DNA from 4 places in the Micromonospora sp. DT44 genome. Region 1 is predicted to be linked to each of the others. Evidence: riboswitches for the same ligand, from Rfam matches in the RefSeq annotation. Region 1 holds a riboswitch; each other region holds the start of a gene.
What was found. A riboswitch is a leader RNA that binds a small molecule or an ion and turns the genes downstream of it on or off. The one in region 1 is predicted to bind cyclic di-AMP.
Positions count from the first base shown of each region.

Region 2: linked by a shared signal. The riboswitch ahead of ACLQ25_RS06255 (coiled-coil domain-containing protein) and the one ahead of ACLQ25_RS07455 (NlpC/P60 family protein) in region 1 are both predicted to bind cyclic di-AMP.
Region 3: linked by a shared signal. The riboswitch ahead of ACLQ25_RS00865 (C39 family peptidase) and the one ahead of ACLQ25_RS07455 (NlpC/P60 family protein) in region 1 are both predicted to bind cyclic di-AMP.
Region 4: linked by a shared signal. The riboswitch ahead of ACLQ25_RS20995 (coiled-coil domain-containing protein) and the one ahead of ACLQ25_RS07455 (NlpC/P60 family protein) in region 1 are both predicted to bind cyclic di-AMP.

Region 1 covers NZ_JBNCKS010000009.1:58,418-63,664, reverse strand. The annotation lists gene ACLQ25_RS07465 (NlpC/P60 family protein) at 1-907, shown strand, start outside; gene ACLQ25_RS07460 (N-acetylmuramoyl-L-alanine amidase) at 966-2,921, opposite strand; cyclic di-AMP (ydaO/yuaA leader) riboswitch at 3,157-3,292, shown strand; gene ACLQ25_RS07455 (NlpC/P60 family protein) at 3,305-4,345, shown strand; gene dcd (dCTP deaminase) at 4,407-4,985, opposite strand; gene ACLQ25_RS07445 (pyridoxamine 5'-phosphate oxidase family protein) at 5,063-5,247, shown strand, end outside.
Region 2 covers NZ_JBNCKS010000007.1:119,445-124,691, reverse strand. The annotation lists gene ACLQ25_RS06265 (helix-turn-helix transcriptional regulator) at 1-40, opposite strand, end outside; gene ACLQ25_RS06260 (carbonic anhydrase) at 202-924, shown strand; gene ACLQ25_RS06255 (coiled-coil domain-containing protein) at 983-2,005, opposite strand; cyclic di-AMP (ydaO/yuaA leader) riboswitch at 2,010-2,140, opposite strand; partial or broken gene ACLQ25_RS06250 (YibE/F family protein) at 2,307-2,726, opposite strand; gene ACLQ25_RS06245 (heavy metal translocating P-type ATPase) at 3,246-5,247, shown strand, end outside.
Region 3 covers NZ_JBNCKS010000001.1:189,162-194,408, reverse strand. The annotation lists gene ACLQ25_RS00875 (CDP-glycerol glycerophosphotransferase family protein) at 1-830, shown strand, start outside; gene ACLQ25_RS00870 (alpha/beta fold hydrolase) at 835-1,581, opposite strand; gene ACLQ25_RS00865 (C39 family peptidase) at 1,716-2,564, opposite strand; cyclic di-AMP (ydaO/yuaA leader) riboswitch at 2,796-2,936, opposite strand; gene ACLQ25_RS00860 (hypothetical protein) at 3,222-3,992, opposite strand; gene ACLQ25_RS00855 (hypothetical protein) at 4,170-4,703, opposite strand; gene ACLQ25_RS00850 (acyltransferase family protein) at 4,836-5,247, opposite strand, start outside.
Region 4 covers NZ_JBNCKS010000036.1:53,649-58,895, forward strand. The annotation lists gene ACLQ25_RS20985 (SRPBCC family protein) at 1-62, shown strand, start outside; gene ACLQ25_RS20990 (hypothetical protein) at 93-596, opposite strand; gene ACLQ25_RS20995 (coiled-coil domain-containing protein) at 690-1,766, opposite strand; cyclic di-AMP (ydaO/yuaA leader) riboswitch at 1,772-1,903, opposite strand; gene ACLQ25_RS21000 (cation diffusion facilitator family transporter) at 2,016-2,933, opposite strand; gene ACLQ25_RS21005 (HelD family protein) at 3,042-5,159, opposite strand.

The DNA of each region.
Region 1 (5,247 bases):
TGCGGTCGGTGCCGGCATGATCGCCGTGCCGGCGCAGGCCGAGCCGACGGTCGACGAGATCGAGGCGCAGATCGACAAGAAGTGGGAGGAGTTGGAGCCCACGATCGAGCAGTACAACAAGGTGCGGGCGCAGCTGAAGGTCAACAAGAGCAAGTCTGCCGCGCTGCAGAAGAAGATCGAGCCGCTGGCCCTGCAGAGCGAGCTGGCACTCAACCGGGTCGGCGACCTCGCTTCCCGCTACTACATGTCGGGCCCCTCGCAGGAGATCGGCGCGCTGCTGATCAGCGCCAAGCCGGACACGCTCACCGAGCAGCTCACCCTCCTCGACCGGCTCGCCTCCCAGGAGCGCAAGCAGGTCGAGGGTGTGCTCGCCGTCCGGGCCAAGTACGACGGCGAGAAGCAGAAGCTGGACGCGCTGATCGCCACCCAGACCAAGCAGCAGAACGATCTGGCGGCCAAGAAGAAGCAGATCGACGCCGAGATCAAGAAGCTCGAGGCGTCGATGCCCAAGACCACGGTCAAGACCGCCGGCTGCCCGACCATCAACGGTGTGGTCTCCGTGGCGGCGCAGAAGGCGATCAAGACGGCCTGCCAGCAGGTCGGCGATCCGTACGTCTGGGGCGCCACCGGCCCGAACTCGTTCGACTGCTCGGGGCTGACCCAGTACGCCTACAAGTCGGCCGGGATCTACCTCACCCACCACACGGGTGATCAGTGGAACGAGGGCAAGGCCGTCTCGCGTGCCGACGCCCGTGCGGGTGACCTGGTCTTCTTCTACTCCGGCCTGAGTCACGTCGGGCTGTATCTGGGTAACAACCAGATGGTGCACGCGCCACGCGCCGGCAAACCGGTGATGGTGTCCAGCATCAACACCATGCCGGTCGCCGGGTTCCGCCGACCTGGCTGATCCCCAGCACGCACGACGACGGCCCCCGGTCACCTCGACCGGGGGCCGTCGTCTTTCCTCAGCGGGGTGCGCCCACCGGGGACGGCAGCAACTGCACGTCGGCGAGGTCGACGTACATGATGCGATGGCCGAACTGGATCTGCGCGTACCGGTTCTGGCCCCGGATCACCGTCCAGTCGCCGGGCGAGGAGCCGTCGAACGTGCTGGCCCGGTAGTACTCGCCGGGCAGCACAGCGCCGACGGCGTAGCGCTGGCCGGCGGCGAGGGTGTACTGCAACGGTGAGATCGCCTGGTAGGGCACGCCGGCCGGGTAGGCCGCCTGCTCCGGGTACGCCCGCCCGTAGACGGGGATCGTGGCCCGGCCGGGTTTCGGCGTGACCACCATGCCGACGGTCCAGGCGGCCGTCGGCGCGGACGCCGGGTTGTGGAACCACGCCCGCTGCCCGAGGTACCAGATGGCCGTCCAGTCACCCTGTCGACCGGCCAGGGCGTACGTCTGGCCGGCGGACGCGCGGGCCCTGTGGTCCGACACGTCCATCGTGTTCGGGGTGCCGTCGGGGCGCAGCGCGATGTCGTTGACCAGCGGCGCGTCCGGGGCCGGCGCGGTGCGTAGCACCACCGACGAGGAGCCGCGTGGCGCGCACGGCGTCCCCGGGGTGACGCATCCGGTGAACGCCGGCTGGTTGGTCGCGTAGTCGGGGTCGATCCGGACCAGCCCGGTGGCCGGGGTGCCGGTGTCCAGCCGTGGGGCGTGCAGCAGGTCGAAGTAGTGCGTCCAGTCCCAGTAGGGCCCCGGGTCCCAGTGCATTCCACGGACGGTCGACGCGGTCGTGCCGGGCACGTTGTCGTGGCCGATGATGTGCTGACGGTCCAGCGGGATGCCCAACCGCAGCGCGAGGTGCCGAACGAGCTTCGCGGACGTCCGGTACATCGCCTCCGTGTACCAGGTGCCCTGCGCGGCGAAGCCCTCGTGTTCGAGCCCGATCGACTTGGCGTTGACGTACCAGTTGCCGGCGTGCCAGGCGACGTCCCTGGTCTTGACGTGCTGGGCGATGTGCCCGTCCACCGAGCGCAGCGAGTAGTGCCAGCTCACGTAGGTCGGGTCCTGGACGAGTTGCAGGGTGGTCGCCCAACTCGCCTCGGTGTCGTGGATGACGATGTACTCGATCTTCTGCCGGTCGGGCCGGTCGGACAGGTCGTGGTTGCCGTAGTCGCCGTCGCCGAACGCCGCGTAGGGTGCCGGGATCCACTCGCAGGACACCGTGCTCGGGCACTCCAACCCGTCCGGGCGGGCGAGTCGCCGCAGTCCCAGTCGGTCCAGCCAGGACCGCTCGGGTCGTACCGCCCGGGCCGGCAGCGTGACCCGCTGGCCGTCGTCGGTCACCCGCGTCTCGCCGGCGCCGATCGTGGTGAAGACCTCGTCGGCGAAGGCCGCCGCGGCATCGGCGCTGTCCGCGCCGGCATAGCGGGCCACCGCGCCGTACCAGGTGGCCGGGTCGGTGCCGACTCCGACCGGGGCGCCGACCTCCCGTTGGTACGCGGCCAGCAGCGCCGCCCCACCCCGGAGGTTCGTCGTCGGGTCGGTGCGCAGCGCCTCGGCGGTGGCGCCGGTGAGCGCGGCGGCGGCGTCCACGGTCTGCAGTGCTGCGCTCGGCGGCGCGTTCCCGGTGGCGGGCGCCGGTGCGAGAGCACGACGGGACTCGTCGCCGCGCGGATCCTCGCCCGGGGCGTCGTGATGACCGCTCCGCGGTAGGGCGGCCACCTGCCGGGCGTCGGTCAGGTGCATCGGGCCGTAGCCGCCGCTGGTGCTCGGCGTGCCGGCGTTGCTGTCCCAGCGGGACTCCAGGTAGGAGACGCCGAGCAGTACGTCGATGGGTACGCCGTACTCGGTCGCCGCGGCGGCGTACTGCTGCTGGCGGTCGGCGGCGGGGGCCGCGGTGGCCGGGCCGGCGGGCAGCGGTACGGCCGCCGTGGCGGTGACGAGCGCGACGGCGAGCAGGGTCGGACGTTTCATCGAACTCCCTACATGTCAACTGGTGTCGGTGCCGTCACCTTCGTCCTGCCCGGGAGTCCGCGTCAATACCTTTCCATGTTTCGAAACGTACGGAAGGAAATCTTCACATCCGCCCGATGGCCCGCTGCAATCGGTACGGAGTGTCACGGCCGCACGGGTTGCGGATCGGTAACGGCCGTCTCTACTCTGGTCTTTCGTCGGCCCGGTAGCAGGTCTGCCCACCCCGGGCGGTAACGGACCGACACCGCCGAGTCGCTCGCGAGCGAGCCGGGGACCCAGGTTCCTCGGGGTGAATCCGCAGTTCCTGCGGTAGGGCGCCCACTTCCCGCCCGAACCCGTCAGCTAACCCGGTAGGCGGTCAGGAAGAAGGAGTACGGAACCCGGTGGCCCTCCAAGCCCCGCGGCCGTCGTTCGGACGGTCGGCTCCGGCCGACCCGACGTCGACCGTGCCGCGTCCACGCTGGTCCCGCTTCACCACCGCACTCGCCGCCCTGGTCGGCGTCGCCGTCGTCCTGACGGGCAGCGCCACGGTGGCCCACGCCGACCCGTCCGTCGCCGAGATCGAACGCCAGATCGACGAGGACTGGAACAAGCTCGAACCGATCATCGAGCGGCACAACGCCACCCAGTCCGACCTGGCCCTCAAGCGCAAGCAGGCCGACGCGCTCGCCGCCCGCATCGGGCCGCTGGAGCGCCAGGTCGACGCCGCGATGAACAAGGTCAGCGCGCTGGCCGTGCGCGCGTACATGGGTGAGAACCTGTCGACCGTCAACACGATGCTCGGCAGCCGGTCGCCCAGCGAGATGGTCGGTCAGCTCGAAATGCTCGACCGCTTCGCCCACAACCAGCAGGAGGACGTCCGCCAGGTCGCCGACCTGCGCAACGAGCTGGCCCGGCAGAAGGCGCCGCTGGACGAGATGGTGGTCCAGCTGACCCGCACCGAGGCCCAGTTGGCGGCGAAGAAGAAGCAGATCAACGAGGAGATCGACCGGCTACAGAAGCTGCGCCTCAAGGTGTACGGCAGCGGCGGCGGCGGTTCGCTGCGCCCCGCGCCCTGCCCGGCCAGCTACCCGGGTGGCGGTGCCGGCATCGCGGTCAAGTTCGCCTGCGCGCAGATCGGCAAGCCGTACGTGTGGGGCGCCGAGGGTCCGGAGTCGTACGACTGCTCCGGGCTGATGCTGGCCGCCTGGGCGAAGGCCGGTGTGTCGCTGCCGCACAACGCCGCCGCGCAGAGCCGGGTCACCAAGAACGTCAGCAAGGGCGACCTGCGCCCCGGTGACCTGGTCTTCTACTACAGCGACATCCACCACGTCGGCATGTACGTCGGCAACGGCTGGGTGGTGCACGCCTCCCAAGCCGGTGTGCCCGTCAAGATGAAGAAGGTCGACGACGGGCCCGTCCACAGCTACGGTCGCCCCGGCTGACCGACGCGGGACGCAGTCAGGGCCCGTCGCGATCCGCTCGCGGCGGGCCCTGCGTCGTCTCCTAACGCGTCGGCCAGGCGCGCCAGTTCTGCCAGGAACGACTCGGCGTCGGCCCCCGCTGACCCTGGTAACGCGACCCGTAGACCACCGAGCCGTACGGGTGCTCGGCGGGCGACGAGAGCCGGAAGATGCAGAGTTGACCGATCTTCATGCCCGGCCAGAGGGTGATCGGTAGGTTCGCCACGTTGGACAGCTCCAGCGTGACGTGCCCGGAGAAGCCCGGGTCGATGAACCCGGCGGTGGAGTGCGTGAGCAGGCCGAGGCGGCCCAGCGAGCTCTTCCCCTCCAGTCGGCCGGCGAGCTGGTCGCCGAGCGAGATCACCTCCAGAGTCGAGGCGAGCACGAACTCTCCCGGGTGCAGCACGAACGGCTCGCCGTCGGGCACCTCGACCACCGAGGTCAGGTCGTCCTGCTGCATGGCCGGATCGATGTGGGTGTAGAGATGGTTGTTGAAGACCCGGAACAGCCGGTCGAGTCGTACGTCGATGCTGGAGGGTTGGACCAGGGTGGGCTCGAACGGCTCCAGGCCCAGCGTGCCGGCCTTGATCTCGGAGACCAGGTCACGGTCGGAGAGCAGCATCGGACCACCATAGCGAGGTGGGCGGTGACCAGCGTGTCGAGGTCGCTCCTCGTACATTTGTTCGATAGAATGCCCGCATGGCTTCCTGGTCCGATTTCGCCGCCGACGAGCCCCGCCTCGCCGACGGCATCCGCGTTCTCCTGCAGCAGTACGGGCCGGGCTTCGGCTATCTGGCCACGGTCCGTGCCGACGGTGGGCCCCGGGTCCATCCGGTCTCCCCGGTCATCACCGACGAGGGTCTGTTCTGCTTCATCATCGACTC
Region 2 (5,247 bases), on a different contig from region 1:
ATGTCCAGTTCCGGCCGCCTCCGGCCGTCGTGCTCGCCATCGTGGGGGCCGCCTTTCCGGGATCAACGTATGAAATCTAAATCACGCATATCTTGACGCATCTTGGCGTGCGTGTGACCGTTGAGCGCGAGCCAGCGCCCGCCGCCGGCCCGGTTCAAAAGACCATTGAGCAGGTCAAACGCGTGGAGACGAGGTGCGGGGATGAGCCCTTCCGGTACGCCCGGCGCGCAGCGGGGCACGCAGCGGACCGTCGAGCAGGCGCCGGTCGCCACCGAGCCGGCCCGAGCGTACGCCGAGCTGGTCTCCGGCAACCGTCGCTTCGTCGCCGGAGAGCCGCGCCACCCCAACCAGGATGCCGGGCACCGGGCCGCCGTGGCGGACGGGCAGCACCCCTTCGCGGTCATCGTCGGCTGCTCCGACTCGCGGCTGGCCGCCGAGATCATCTTCGATCGAGGGCTGGGTGACCTCTTCGTCGTCCGGACCGCCGGGCACACCACCGGGCCAGAGGTGCTGGGCAGCGTCGAGTACGCGGTGGCCGTCCTCGGTGCTCCGCTGGTGGTGGTGCTCGGCCACGACTCCTGCGGCGCCGTGCAGGCGGCGCGCGAATCGGCGGCCACCGGCATCGCGCCACCGGGACATCTCCCAGCGGTGGTCGACGCGGTGCTGCCCAGCCTGCGACGAGCCACGGCCGAGGGCGTGCACGACATCGACGGCATCGTCGACATCCACATCGCGCAGACCGTCGAGACGCTGCTCGGGCAGTCGCCCGTGCTGGCCGACGAGGTGGCGCGGGGGCGGTGCGCGGTGGTCGGGATGTCGTACCGGCTCGCCGCCGGGGCGGTGCGACCCGTGACCCCCGTACCGGACGGAGCCCCGACGGGCGACGAGCCCTCGGACGACCCGGCCGCGACAACCGCCGCCTGACGCGCCGAGGGCCGCCCCGCCGGACGGCGGGACGGCCCTCGCACTGCTGAGCGTCGGATCAGAGCAGCGACATGTGTACGTGGTCAGTGTGGTTCGACGGCCCGCTGTACGACTTCCAGCCGGTCGCCGGGAACCAGATCTGCCGGTTCCAGATCACGTAGTAGATGCCGAGCCGGTCGGCGTTGCGGATGAGGAACGCGGCCACGTTGTTGCCGTACATCCGGGTGTCGTTGTTGTGCCACGGGCTGAAGCCGCTCTTCTGCAACGACCAGTCACAGGCGCGACCCTTCGGGTGCTCGTACGGTCCACCGTTGCGGTGGCAGCCCACGAACCGGTTGAACCCGGCCCGCTTGACCTCCTTGTACGCGTGCAGCGTGCGCGGCGTGACGCAGCCGGAGGTGGTCGGGTCCTTCTCGCTGCACGACTGCGCCTTCCAGTCGCCGTCGGCGGTGCGACCCGGGCCGATCCGGGCGACCGGGGAGGTGGCGTCCACCAGGCCGCCGGTGAAGCCCTCGCCGCCGACCAGCGCGAGCGCCTTGTCCGCGTCGCGCTTGTCCTTCGCCATCAGCGCGGTCTGCTTCTGCTGCTCCCGTACCTCGGCGTCGAGGGCCAGCTTGGCCTCCTCGGCGCGGGACTTCACCGTGTTGACCTCGGCGAGCTTCTTCTCGTTGACCATGTTCATCTCGTCGAGCGCCGCGGCCCGCTGGACGAACGAGTCCGGTGCGTCGGCCTCCAGCAGCATCGCGATCGCGCCGACCCGTCCGGTCCGGTACGACTGGGCGGCGATCTGCGCGACCTGCGGGGCCAGCGCGGCCAGGTCGGCCTTCGCCCGCTCGACCTCGGCCGCCAGTTCGAGCTGCCGCTTCTTGGACCTGTCCAGTTTGGACTTGGCCGCCACGTAGTCCCGGTTGGTCTGCTCGATGACGTCGGTGAGCAGCTTGGGCTCGTCGCCGTCCTCCTCGTGCCCGGACGGTGTGGGGGTCGTCGGGGCGGCGTGGGCCGGGAGAGGGCCGGCGAGCACGGTCAGCGCAGCGAACACGGCCACCACGGGCGTCAACCAGCGGCGTAGGGGTGCCGTCACAATCTTCCCTTCCGTCGACCGCCGACCGGGTTAGCTGACGGGTTCGGGGCGGAAGTGGCCCCTACCGCTGTCGCGGATTCACCCCAGGTACCTGGGTCCCCGGCTCGCCGGTTGGCGATTGGGCGGTGGCACCGCAGGCGCCGCTGCGCGCCTTCGTCGGTGACCGGCAGCGAGGTTACCCGAGAGTCCACCGCCTCAGCTACGTCCTGATGCCGACTAAAAGCGTCATTTCGCCATGGCGTTGAGTGACCAGTGACGCGGTTCTCAGGGCGGGTGCCCGATCCGGTCACGCTGAGGAGTGTCACCATGCCGTATCCGTGCTCCTGTTCGGCTCTGGCCACCCGGTGGTGGCGGTGGATGGGGGTGTGTTCCGCTGTGGATCGGGCCGGTCGGCCCGATCCGCCGGCGGGGAACTGAGAGCGGCGAGCGCCTCCGCGCGGTCCGCGCGGGGGCGCGGTGGCACGGCGTCCGCACCGGGCGTGGCTGTCGACCCGGCTGCGGTCACCACTGCGGCCAGCCCGGTGGTGAGGGGTACGGCGGCGATCAGGCCGAGCGTGGCGACCGCGCTGCGGACGATCTCCTGTGCGAGGAGCTCGCTGGTCAGAATCTGCCCGATGGGGCGCGAGTCGGCGGTGAGCAGAAGCAGCAGCGGCAGCGACGCGCCCGCGTACGCCAGGACGATGGTGTTGACGGTGGAGGCGATGTGGGCCCGGCCGACGCGGTTCGGTCACCATCCGGGTCACCGTGCCGTGGTGGCGCGGAAGATCCGCGCCACCGCCGCTCTTCGGTGCGCCGTCCCGTGGCCACAGCACCACGGCGGCGACGACGGTGGCCACGAAGAGCGGTACCACCGTCGCGACGAGGATCCGTCGTACCCGGGGCGGGGCGGGGCGGGACGAGCGGAATGGCTGTGGTCGGAACCCAATGCGAGAGACTCCCAACGATCCGGTGCGGGGTACGTGCCGGCGGCCTGTGCGGTTCAGTTCCGCCGGACGAACGTGGGCGCGAGCGCGTCGGTTCGCCGCCTGACGACCTGGCAATCACGGAGAGTGATGAAGTGACCCGGTCGGCGCCGTACGGGGCCGCGCTGTTGCAGCGCCGTCGCCCGTCTCGGCGGCGGGATCCGGTGGGTCATCGCCGGACGATGCTAACCAGCGCCCCGGGGTGACGCAGGATGTGCGGACGTGTCGGGGGAGTCGAACCGCCGACACCGCCCCGGCCGGGGCGGGATGGTGGGGTCATGCCTGAGCCACCCGCCGAGCACCGACAGCACGACAAGCGCGCCGGGCACGACAAGCACGCCGGGCACGACCCGGCCATGTTCCGTCGCCGGTTCTGGGTCTGTCTGGTGCTCACCGTGCCGGTGGTGCTGACCAGTGACCTGGTGGTGGACCGGCTCGGGCTCCGGCTGGACGTGCCAGGGCGCTCCTGGGTGGGGCCGGTGCTCGGTTCGGTGGTGTTCCTCTGGGGTGGCTGGCCGTTCCTGGTCGGCGCGGTACGGGAGATCCGGGACCGCGCGCCGGGCATGATGCTGCTGGTCGCGATGGCGATCACCGTGGCGTACACCGCGTCGCTGGCGACCAGCCTGGGTGCCTTCGACCTGGACTTCTGGTGGGAGCTGGCCGCGCTGGTCACCATCATGCTGCTCGGGCACTGGCAGGAGATGAAGGCCATCGGGCAGGCCCGTGGGGCGCTCGCGGCACTGGCGGCGCTGCTGCCCGACGAGGCCGAGCGGGTGGCGGCGGACGGGCGGGTCGAGCGCGTGCCGGTCGACGGGCTGCGGGTCGACGACGTGGTGCTGGTCCGGCCCGGGGGTCGGGTGCCGGCCGACGGCCGGGTCGTCGACGGCGACGCGGAGTTGGACGAATCGATGATCACGGGTGAGTCGCGCCCGGTCGCCCGGTCGGCGGGCGATCGGGTGGTGGCCGGCACGGTCGCCACCGATTCGGCGATCCGGGTCCGTGTCGAGGCGCTGGGCGACGAGACGGCGCTCGCGGGCATCCAGCGCATGGTCGCGCAGGCGCAGCGCTCGGGCGGGCAGGCTCAACTGCTCGCCGACCGGTTCGCCGCCGCGCTGTTCTACGTGGCCACCGGTACCGCCGTGCTCACCCTGGTGGTCTGGACCGCGCTGGGTAAGCCCGATGAGGCGGTGGTGCGTACCGTCACCGTGCTGGTGATCGCCTGCCCGCACGCGCTCGGCCTGGCCATCCCGCTCGTCGTCGCGCTCTCCACGGCGCTGGCGGCGCGAAGCGGGATCCTGGTCAAGGACCGGCTCGCGTTGGAGCGCATGCGGACCGTCGACGCGGTGCTGTTCGACAAGACCGGCACGCTGACCCGGGGCGAGCACGAGGTCACCGACCTGGTGACGGCCCCCGGCGTGGACCGCGACGAGGCGTTGCGGATCGCCGCCGGCGTCGAGTCCGACAGCGAACATCCGCTGGCCCGGGCGATCGTGGCGGCGGCCGGGACGGGTGGGCCGGCCCGTGCGGACGGCTTCCGCTCGCTTCCGGGCCGCGGGGTGCGGGCCACCGTCGACGGTACGGAGTACGCCGTGGGCGGGCCGACCCTGCTGCGCGAGCGGGGTGGACCACTGCCGGACGAGGTACGGCAGGCGACCGGCCGCTGGTCGTCACGCGGTGCCGTGGTGCTGTATCTCCTGCGGTTGCCGGACACGGTGCTCGGGGCGTTCGCGCTCACCGACGCGGTGCGGCCGGAGGCCCGAAAGGCCATCGCCGAGCTGCGGGCGGATGGCGTCCGCACCATCGCCATGATCACCGGGGACGCGCGGTCGGTGGCCGAGTCGGTCGCCGCCGATCTCGGCTTCCGGGCCGGGGTGGACGAGGTCTTCGCCGAGGTGCTGCCGGCCGACAAGGACAGCCGGGTGGCGGAACTCCAGCGGCGCGGGCTGACCGTGGCGATGGTCGGTGACGGGGTGAACGACGCGCCGGCGCTGGCCCGCGCTGACGTGGGCATCGCGATCGGGGCGGGCACCGACGTCGCGATCGAGTCCGCCGGGGTCGTGCTGGCGTCGTCCGACCCGCGCGGCGTCGGGGCCGTGATCCGGCTCTCCCGGGCGTCGTACCGCAAGATGCGGCAGAACCTGGCCTGGGCCGCGAGCTACAACGTGGTGGCGCTGCCACTGGCGGCGGGGGTGCTCGCCGGTGCCGGGGTGGCGCTGAGCCCGGCGGTGGCGGCCGTGCTGATGTCCGCGTCCACCATCGTGGTGGCGCTCAACGCGCAGT
Region 3 (5,247 bases), on a different contig from region 1:
AGCTCACCCACGTCCAACTGCACCACGGCGACAGCGACAAGGCGCCCAGCGCCAACCCGGTCTCGGGCATCTTCGACCGGATCTTCGTGGCCGGGCCGGCGGCGATCGACCGGTACGCCCGCGCCGGGGTGCAGATCCCGGCGGAGAAGTTCGTCGTGGTGGGCCGTCCCCAGGTCGAGTCGATCGAGGTACGCCAGGAGCCGACGCGGGGCCTCGCGCACCCGATGGTGCTCTACACCCCGACCTGGACCGGGCACCACGCCGACGCCGACTACTGCTCGCTGCCCGTGGCCGAGGAGTTGCTGCGGCGGCTGCTGGGGCGTGGCGCGACGGTGATCCTGCGGGCCCATCCGTACACGACGCAGAACCCCGCGTCGGCACGCCAGTTGGGCCGGCTCACCGAACTGCTGGCCGTCGACCGCGCCCGCACCGGCCGGCAGCACGTGTTCGGCGCGGCCGCCCGGGAGCTGAGCCTGACCGATTGCGTCAACCGCTCGGACGCGCTGCTCTCCGACGTCTCCGGGGTGATCTCCGACTACCTCTACTCGGGCAAGCCGTACGCCGTCACGGACATGGGTGACGAGGGCGACCGGTTCACCGAACGCTTTCCACTGGCCGGCTCGGGCTACGTGCTGCGGCGCGACATGTCCAACGTGGACGCCGTACTCACGGCCCTGCTGGACACCGACCCGCTGGCCGATGCCCGCTGGGTCACCCGCCGCCGCTACCTGGGCGACTTCCCGGCCGAGTCGTACGCCGAGGGTTTCCTGACCGCCGCCCGCCGCGAGCTGACGTCGGCCCGGGAACTGCCCGCGCCCGCAGCCGCCTGACCGATCAGCGGTACGGGTCCAGCAACGCCAGCACGGCCGCCGGATCCTCCAGGTGCGCGTTGTGCCCGAGACCGGGCAGCGTGGCGACCGGTACGCCGTACTCCTTGAGCTGCGCGTCCGTGACCATCGGGTCGTGCTCCCCGCGGGCCAGCACCACCGGCACGTCGGTCGCCGCGAGCAGCGCGGCCAGGTCGGGCGCACCGACGGCGAACGCGGCGTTGTCCATCGCGAGCCGCCACCGGCCGTCGACCTGACGCAGACCGGCGTCGACCATCGGGTGGTCCGGGAGGACCAGACCGGTGAGGCCGGCGACCCGCAGATAGCGGCGGGCGGCCTCGGTGCGGCTGGTGAACCAGCCCACCGGGCGGGCGGCGAGGTCCGCGGCGCGGGCCAGCTCGGCGGGCGCCCAGACGGCCTTGATGCCCAAGCCCACCACCGCGTCCACCGGCAGACCGGCGGCGCGGGCCGCCAGCGCCAGGCCGACCACGCCACCGAGCGAGTGCCCGAGCACGACGATGCGGTCGTCGGAGGCCAGGCCCTGCGTGACCCGCTGGGCGAAACCCTCGAAGGAGTACGACGACAGCGGCGCCGACCAACCGTGACCGGCGAGATCGGGCGCCAGCCACCGGCCGGGCCAGTGGTGCTCCAGAAGTGGCGCCCAGGGCAGCCACACGTCACCCGTCGCCCCCATGCCGTGCAGCAGCAACAGGATCGGCTCACGGCCGGCTTGACCACCCGATTCATCCACCACGGCCGCAGTCTCCCACGGTTCGCGGCCCGGTACGAGAGCCCTTCACCGGCGTCGCGCCCCGACACGGGAACGCCGCGAGCGCCGGCCCCTCGTGGGAGACGGCGCCCGCGGCGTCGTGGGGTGTCGCGCGTTGGTCAGGCGGAGTAACCCCGGGTGGCGATCCAGTTCGCCAGGTCGATCGTGGTGATCCAGTAGGCCGGGTCGGCGGCGTTCGCCGAGTCGGCGATCCGCACGGTACGGCCGTTGTCCTTGTAGCCGACGACGGCGATGTAGTGCCCACCGCCGTAGGAGTGATAGCCGCCCTCGGTGTCGATGGCGTCACCCGCGACGTTTGCCACCACGCCCCGACCATCGGTGATGGCCTTGACCACGTCGGCCTGAAGGCGGTCCATCTGGGCCGGGCTGGGCGTGCCCGCGAACATGCGGGTGCGGTACGGGGAGCCCTTCACCTCGGCGTTGAGCACCCGGGTGGTGTCCTCGGCCGAGTTGGTGCCCATCTCGGTGGTGCCCAGTTCGGCGCCGAGCTCCTCCTGGGTGCGGTCGATGCCGCTGGCGCTGAGCGCGTTGCGGGTGGCCGCGGGGCCGCAGTTGTAGTAGGTGTTCTGCGCCTCGTAGGCGTAGTCGAGCACCTTCGTCGCGGGCGGCTTCGGCGGCGTCGGCTTCCGGGTGACGTCCGGGTTGCTCGTGGCCTTCGCGGCGGGGGACGCGGCGCTGGTGGCCGGGGCGGCGGTGCTCGGCGCGACGCTCGCCGACGGGGCCGCGGACCGGAGTTCGCCACGGGAGGCGACGGTGTCACTGCGCATCTCGGCGACCGTGGTCGGGGTGCGCGGGCCGTCCGGGGCGTCGTCGGCGCCGGCGACCAGGGCGCCGGCGGTGGTGGCGATCGCGAGGGCCGCGGCGGAGGCGGCGACGATCTGGTACGGACGCTCGGTCGCGAGGCGACGGAGCTGGCGCTTCAGGGTGTGCTTCACGGGGTCCTCCACGGTTCGGGGGTGAGCGGCACACCGGGCTCGACCGGTATCCGGGCAGGCGCCAGCGCGCGGGCAGGGGCCCGCGGGTGGTGGACCGCTCAGGGGTACGCCCGGCGCGGCCGGGCGGGAAGTGCGGTGACCCGGGGGGTCAGCTCACCGTCACGAGGCGGATGAGCGGGGACACCGCGACGCCGTGGAGGCGGGGGAACAGTGCAAGGGTCGAGGGGTGCTGCACGAGGATGGAACTCCTTCCGTCACCGCCTACCGGGTTAGCTGACGGATTCGGGCGGGAAGATCGCCCTACCGCGGGCCGTGGCTCGCGGATTCACCCCGGACTTACTGTGGGTCCCCGGTTCGTTGATCACGATTGAGCGGGTCGGCGCGGCGTCGCCTCCTGCGATCGGTAACCGCACCGGACGGGACGACAGTACTGGCCGGTGCGCACTCTGCCAAGCCGCGCCCACCTGCATAAACATCGATTGGCCCAGCAATTTCTGCGCGTTTTGCCGCTGACGTGACTCGATGGGACAACCGGTTCCGGCGGCACCTGCGGGCGACAACCGGACAGGTGGCCGGCAACGCCGCCACAATCGCGGGCACAATGGCCGCCGATGATGCCGACCGCCCGATTTCCGCTGCCGGTGACCCGCCTCACATAACAGATCGGGCTCAACCGGCCCGGGCCGGACGCCAGCGTGCCACGAGGTCCGTACGCGACGGCCGCGTCGCGGTGCGCCGGGAGAACGCCGGGCTCGGCCGCGACCGGACCGCCGCCGCGTACGCCTCCTCGGCGAGGACGCGCGCCGACTCGGCGGCCACCTCGGCGTCCCGCCAGGACGACCGCTCCCGCTCGACGGCCGTCCGGTGCTCGGCCAGCCTCGCGTCACGGATCGCCCGGATGAGCAGCGTCTCCTGCTCGACCGGGTGCCGGCGGGGGTCCCAGCCGCGGCGATGCCCGAAGACGTCGCCGAGCTGAGCCATGGTCAACTCCCCCCGCCAGTGCGCCGCCATGGCGGCACGGTGCAGGTACCGCTCCCGGGCCGCGTACTCGGCGGGGGTGTGCGGGGTACGCGGTGTCGGCAACGCCCCGGCACCGGCGACCCGACGGGCGGCCGTGTCCGCCTCGTCGTACGCCGTCCAGGCCCGCTGCGCCTCGTCCTGAGCGACCAGCCAGTCAGCGCGCCGCCGCCGGGCGGTCCGCGCGGCCCGGGCGGCGGCCACGGCCACCTCCTCGGCGTACCGGCGCAGGTCGGCCATCTCGGCGACGGCCATCTCGCGGGCGGTGGGTGTCGGCGGCGTGGGGTCGGCCGCTGGCGAGTCCCGCTCCGGGCGGGCCACCAGGACGGCGAGGATCGTCAGCGCCAGCAGGAACAGGGCCGACCAGATGGCGGCGGCCTGGGGCACCTCGGTCAGGAACTGGTAGAAGACGACGGTTTCCATGATCGACACCTCGGCGTGAGGACGTAAGCGATGGGATGCCGCACGGGCGGGTGCGGGCGGTGTGTCGTCAGGTGTGGTGACGGGGCGCTCGGCCCGGCGGCGCCGCCGATGGTGGAGATCCCGGCGCGCCATACTCCGGCGCTCGCGGGACGGCGTGCCGCCCCGGTGACTGACCCGCTAGGCCGGCGGGGCGCGGGGGGCCCGACTGGCCGAGCCTGCGGCTCGGAGGGGCTGCTCCGATCCCGTGGGCGCCGAGGTCACGCCCGCCATTGGGCGGGGCAGCGCGTCCGAACCACCGTGCAGGGCGGGCTGCGGGTCGACCGACCGCGCGGAGGCGTCAGCGCCAACCTCTGCGGCTCGTTCCTCGCCGGCCCGGTCGGGGACGGCCCGGTCGAAGGCGGCCCGGTCGAAGGCGGCCCGGTCGAAGGCGGCCCGGTCGAAGGCGGCCCGGTCGAAGGCGGCCCGGTCGGAGGCGGCGCGGTCGGAGGCGGCGCGGTCGGTGAGGACCGTGGAGAGGGCCGCGGTCGACGGTCCGAGCGGCTCCGCGAGGGCGAGCGACCCGATGGTGGGCGGCGCGGCCGCAGCGGTCGATGCCGGCAGCAGCGCCGGGGCCGCGCCCAGGGCGAGCGACAGCACGGCGAGGCTGGTCAGGACCCGTGCCGCCCAGCGCGCCACCCACCACAGGGGACAGGTGAGCGCGACCGGGAGCACGTCCTCACGCTACCGTCGGGACCGCCCGGACGCATCGGCGACGGGCGTGTCGGTCTGCGCCGCGCCGACCCCCCTCCGACCAGCGTGGACACGGTGGCGTGAGCCGGCTCCGGTGGGTGCAACCGCGGCCGTCTACAACCGGGATCGAGCGCGATCCGGCGCGGGCGCGCGGGCGGATTCGCCGGGCACCTCCGCGTCACCACCTGCGGTCTCCGGGGTGCGCTGGTGGGGAACGAGCGGCGGGCGGCCCGGGCGACGTGGCGCGAGCCGGCGCATCATCGGTGTCTCCACCCAGCGGTGCAGCAACCCGGCGAGGACCAGGTTCACGAGCAGGAATCCGAGCACCACCGCCGGGCCCCGCCAACCCCGGAAACCGGTCCCCCAGTCGCCGCTGAGCCGGAGCACGCTCGTCATCACCAGGACGTGCACCAGGTAGAAGGCGAACGAGACCTCGCCGAGCCAGACCAGCGGACGCGAGCGCCACGGCGAGCGCCGGTCGCGCACGTCGGCGTCGGCGGCCGCGGTGATCACCAACAGGTACGCG
Region 4 (5,247 bases), on a different contig from region 1:
GCGCCGCCCACCTCGCCCTGGCCGCGCGCCTCGGCGCGGTCCTCGACAACCCCGCGCCCTGAGCCCATAAGCCGTCGAGGGTGGCTGCGCGATCAGGCGCGCGTCGCGCCGACCGCCGCGCTGCGGCGGGGTTGGCTGGGTCGGCGTCCCCAGGGCTTGTACGTCGACAGCACCGTCGCGATGATCATGAGACTGGTCGACACCGCGGGCGCGATCACCAGGTCGGCGCGATCCCGCGCCGGTAGCGCGGCGCCCAGCGCGCCGGCGTGCCGCAGGTTCGGGGTGAGCAGGAACAGCACCAGCCCGACCATCACCGTGGTGATCACGAGCTTGATCACCACCCAGCGGTAACGCAGCAGGCCCCAGGGGGTGAGCAGCGCGCTGGCGACACCGACGAGCCACACGAGCACGCTCAGCGGCGCGAAGAGCACGGTGCCGACGAGCCCGGCGACCGGGTAGACCACCGCCGGGTCGGCGCCGCGCTGTGCCGCGATGCCGAGCGTGAGCAGCACCAGGTCGGCCCCGAGCCAGCCGAGAGACGTGACCAGGTGCAGGGTGAGCAGGGCCTTGCGGGTGCGGGGCGCGATTCGCGGCATACCCGAATGCTCCCGGTCCGACCCCGCGTGGTCGTCCGACCAGCGACGACGTCCGGGGTACGCCCGCTGACGTACCCCGGACGGCGTCGGTGGTCAGTACACCGACAGGTGCACGTGGTTGGTGTGGTCGCTGGAGGGGTCGCCGTTCCCCCCGCTGTACGACTTCCAGCCGCTGCTGGGCAGCCAGATCTGCTTGAACCAGATCACGTAGAGCACCGCGAGCCGATCCGAGTTGCGGATGAAGTACGCGGCCAGGTTGTTGCCGTACGTCTTGTCGCCGCCGCTGGCGATCCCGCCGAAGCCACCCTTCTGCGCGGCGAAGTCACAGGCCCGGCCCTTGGGGTGCTCGCCCGAGCCGCCGTTGCGGTGACAGGAGACGTACCGGGTGAAGCCGGCGGCCTTGGCCTGGTTGAGCGCGTGCAGGGTGCGGGGGGTGATGCAGCCGCTGGCCGGGGTGGGGTCGTTGATGCTGCACGACTCGGACGGCCAGGAGCCGTCGGAGTTGCGCGGTGCGGGCTGGGCGTTGGCGGTGGAGGTGCCACGGTTGGAGCCGGTGTCGGTGTCGGTGTCGGCGCTGGCGCGTGCCTTGTCGTTGGCGACGGTCAGGGCCCGCTCGGCCTGCTCCTTGCGCTTGGCCATCACCTCGACCTGCTTACGCTGCTCCCGGATCTCGCCGTCGAGGGCGACGCGGGTGCGGTTCGCCTCGTCCCGGATCGCGTGCAGGTCGCGCAGCACCCGGTCCTCGTTCGCGGCCACCGCGTCGAGGGCGGCCGCCCGGTCCATGAAGCCCTCGGGGGTGTTGCTGTTGAGCAGGGCCGAGACGGTGCTGAGCCGGCCGGTGCGGTACGCGACGCCGGCGATCTCGCCGACCTTGCCGTTGCGTACGGTCATCTCGGCCTCGGTGTCCTTCAGTTTGACCGCGAGCTGCTGTTGCCGCTGGATGGAGGTGTCCAGCGCGCGCTTCGCGTCCAGGTAGCCCTTGCTGGCCGCCTCGAGCTGGGCCCGTAGCGCCGGGGTGCCGCCCTCCTCGTCGCCGTCGGGCGCGGCGGCGGCCCGCAGGCCGCCGGGTGCAGCGGCGGTGGCGGCGCCGACTGGAAGCGCGACGCCGAGGGTGACCATCATGACGATCAGTGCCGCAAGCCGGGCGGCGGGTGGTCGTGCTGGTGCCACTACGCATGTCCTTCCGTCAGCCGCCGACCGGGTTAGCTGACGGGTTCGGGACGGAAGATCCCTACCGCTGACGCGGATGCACCCCAGGAACATGGTTCCCCGGTTCGCCCTGTCGGGCGATTAGGCGACGGCCGCCACCGGCGCCGGGAGGCGCCGCCGGGTGGTGGCCGGGACAGAGCCTACCGGTGCTGGTGGGGTCTGTGCAGCCGATGTTACGGAAGGTGCCTGCACCTTCACGAAGGATGACGGTCACCACTCGACGGAACCGCAGGCGCCCGGGGCGGCACCGGGCTCGGTCTGCAGCGTGGCGTGCTCGATGCGGAAGTCGTCCCGCAGGGCGGTACGCGCCGCGGTGAGCACCGCGCCGACCTCCGCGCCGGGCGCCATGGTCAGGTGCGCGGAGGCCACCTCCATGCCCGAGGTGAGCGTCCAGACGTGCAGGTCGTGCACCTCGACCACGCCGGGCACCGCGGCCAGTCGGTCGTGCACGGCGGTGACCTGGAGGTGTTCCGGGGCGGCCTGCACGAGGATGCGTACGGCGGCCCGCCCCAGCCGCCAGGTGCGCGGCAGGATGAACACGCCGATCGCTACCGCGACCAGCGGATCGGCCCACCACCAGTCGGTGACGGCGATGAGCAGCGCGGCGCCGATCACGCCGAGCGAGCCGAGCAGGTCGCCGAGCACCTCCAGGTAGGCACCCTGGAGGTTGATGCTCTCCCGGGCGCCGGCGCGCAGCAGCCCGAAGGCGACCACGTTCGCGAGCAGGCCGAGGATGGCCACCGTGAGCATCGGACCACTGAGCACCCGGTGTGGGTCGCCGAACCGGCCGATCGCCTCGATCACCACGTAGATCGCCACGCCGGAGAGCAGGACGGCGTTGGCCAGCGCGGCGAGCACTTCGAGGCGGTAGAGCCCGAAGGTGCGTTGCGGGTCGCCGGTGGCCCGCCGCGTAGCGGTGATCGCGGCGAGCGCCATCCCGATGCCGAGCACGTCGGTGAACATGTGCCCGGCGTCGGAGAGCAGGGCCAGTGAGCCGGTGTGGAAGGCGGTCACCGCCTCGACCACCATCAGGGCAGCGAGCAGTCCGAAGGCCGCCCAGAGCCGTCCCCGATGCTGGTGGGCGGCGTTGGCGACCGAGCCGTGGTGGTGGTCATGTCCTGCTCCCACGAAACCCACCCTCCGACGCCGCCCGGGACGCGGTCAAATATATGCTCACATCGCTATGTGTGCAAGTGTAAGGCGAGGGCCGGCCTACGGGCGATGCCAACGCGACGGTCAGCCGGTCGGGTCGACGGTGGTGAGCCGCTGAGTGGCGCGGGAGAGCGCCACGTAGAGCGTGCGTACGCCGGAGCCCGGATCGGCCCGGATCTCGCTGGGGGCGACCAGCACGACCCCGTCGTACTCCATGCCCTTGGCCTCCAGGCTGGTCACCACCTGCAAGCGCGTCGAGCCGAGCGCGTCGAGCCAGCCGGCGACCTCGTCGCGGCGGGTGACCGGCGTGATCACCCCGACCGTGCCGTCGACCTCGCCCAGCAGGCCGGTGGCCGCCTGCACGGCCGCGGCCTGGAGCCCGGCGGGCGGCACCACCAGCTCGACCGGGTCGACGCCGGTGGAGCGGACGGCCCTCGGCAGGGGCAGGTCCGGGTAGAGCCGGCGGATCTCCGCCGCCGCCACCGCGAAGATCTCCGCCGAGTTGCGGTAGTTGGTGGTGAGCGTGAACTCGTGCCGTTTGCGTCGGCCCAGCGCCTGGTCGCGGGAGCGGGTCAGCTCCTCGGGGTCACCGGTCCAGGCGGTCTGCGCCGGGTCGCCCACCACCGTCCACGAGGCCAACCGCCCACGCCGACCGATCATCCGCCACTGCATCGGCGAGACGTCCTGCGCCTCGTCGACAACCACGTGCGCGTACTCCCGGTAGTCCTCCGGCCGCTCCCGGGCCGCCGCGCGGGCGGCCCGCTGCCGGTCGGCGGCGGTGCTCAGCTCACGGACGCCGCCCGCGAGCTGGAACGGGTCGCGTCGGGCCCGCGCCGGTTTCACCGGCTTGCCGAGCAGCGCGTCCAGCTCGTCGAGCAGCGCCACGTCCGCGATGGTCAGGCCCGCAGTGTCCAGACTCTGGTACGCCGTGCCGAGCAGCCGGATCTCCGCGCCGGAAAGGATCCCGCCGGCGTACCGGCGCAGCCGTTCCGGTCGAGCCAGCCAGCCGAGCACGTGCCGGGGGTGCAGGCGTGGCCACCAGGCCTTGAGGAACTCCCGGAACTCCGGCCGCTCGGCGATCTCGCCCTCGAAGGCCCGCTGCTCGGGCAGCCGGCCGATGTTCACCCGCCGGGCCTGCGCCCACAGCGCGGCGAAGACACCGTCGAAGCCGGCGCGGCGAACCTCGTTGCGCCGGGCGCCCCGGTGCAGCGCGCGGTCCCGGATCGCGTCCAGCTCGCGGCGGTCCAACCGCAGCAGCCCTCCCCGGTAGAGCAGCCGCAGCTCGCCAGGAGCCCCCGGCGCCGCGTCGCGGGCCGCCCGTTCCAGCACCCGGCGCATGCGCAGCGAGCCCTTCACCGCCGCCACCTCGGGCGGATCGGTTCGGGTGGCCGTCATCCCGGGGAACAGGGTGCCCAGCGAGTGCAGGGTCGCGGTGTCCTCACCGAGCGACGGCAGCACCGAGGCGATGTACTCGACGAAGACGGTCGACGGCCCGACCACCAGGATGCCGCCACCGGCGTACCGGCTGCGCTCGGTGTAGAGCAGGAAGGCCGCCCGGTGCAGGGCGACCGCCGTCTTGCCGGTGCCCGGGCCGCCCGCGACGATCGTCACCCCGGAGCCGGGCGACCGGATCGCCTCGTCCTGCTCCCGCTGGATCGTCGCCACGATGTCGCGCATGCCCCGACCGGTCGCCCGGGAGAGGGTGGCCAGCAGCGCGCCGTCACCGACGACCGTCATCTGATCCGGGGCGGCCTCCGGATCGAGCAGGTCGTCCTCGATACGGGTGACCCGCTCGCGCTGGGACTGGATGGTGCGGCGACGCACCACGCCCAGCGGCTGCGCGGGGGTGGCCTGGTAGAACGCCGACGCGGCCGGCGCCCGCCAGTCGACGACGAGGGTGCTGGCGTCCTCGTCACGGATACCGAGCCGCCCGACGTGCAGCACCTGCCGGTCGCGCAGGTCCAGGCGGCCGAAGACCAGCCCTTCGTGTTCGGCGTCGAGGGTGTGCCTCCGTTGTGCCGCGTGGAAGACCATCGCGTCACGTTCGACGAGCGCGCCGAACGTGCCCACCCGCGCCATCCGGTAGCCGTCCCGCTCGGCGCGCACCGCCGACTGCCGCAGCTCGGCCAGTCGGGCGTACACCCGGTCGAGGTGCCGCTGCTCGACGGCGATCTCCTGCTCCAGGGCGGTCTGGTCGGTCAACGCACGCTCCTTCGATGTCGCCGGCAAGCGGCGCGAACCGCGCGGGCCAACCGCAGAAGGGTACGGCCCCCGACCCGACCCGCCGCGC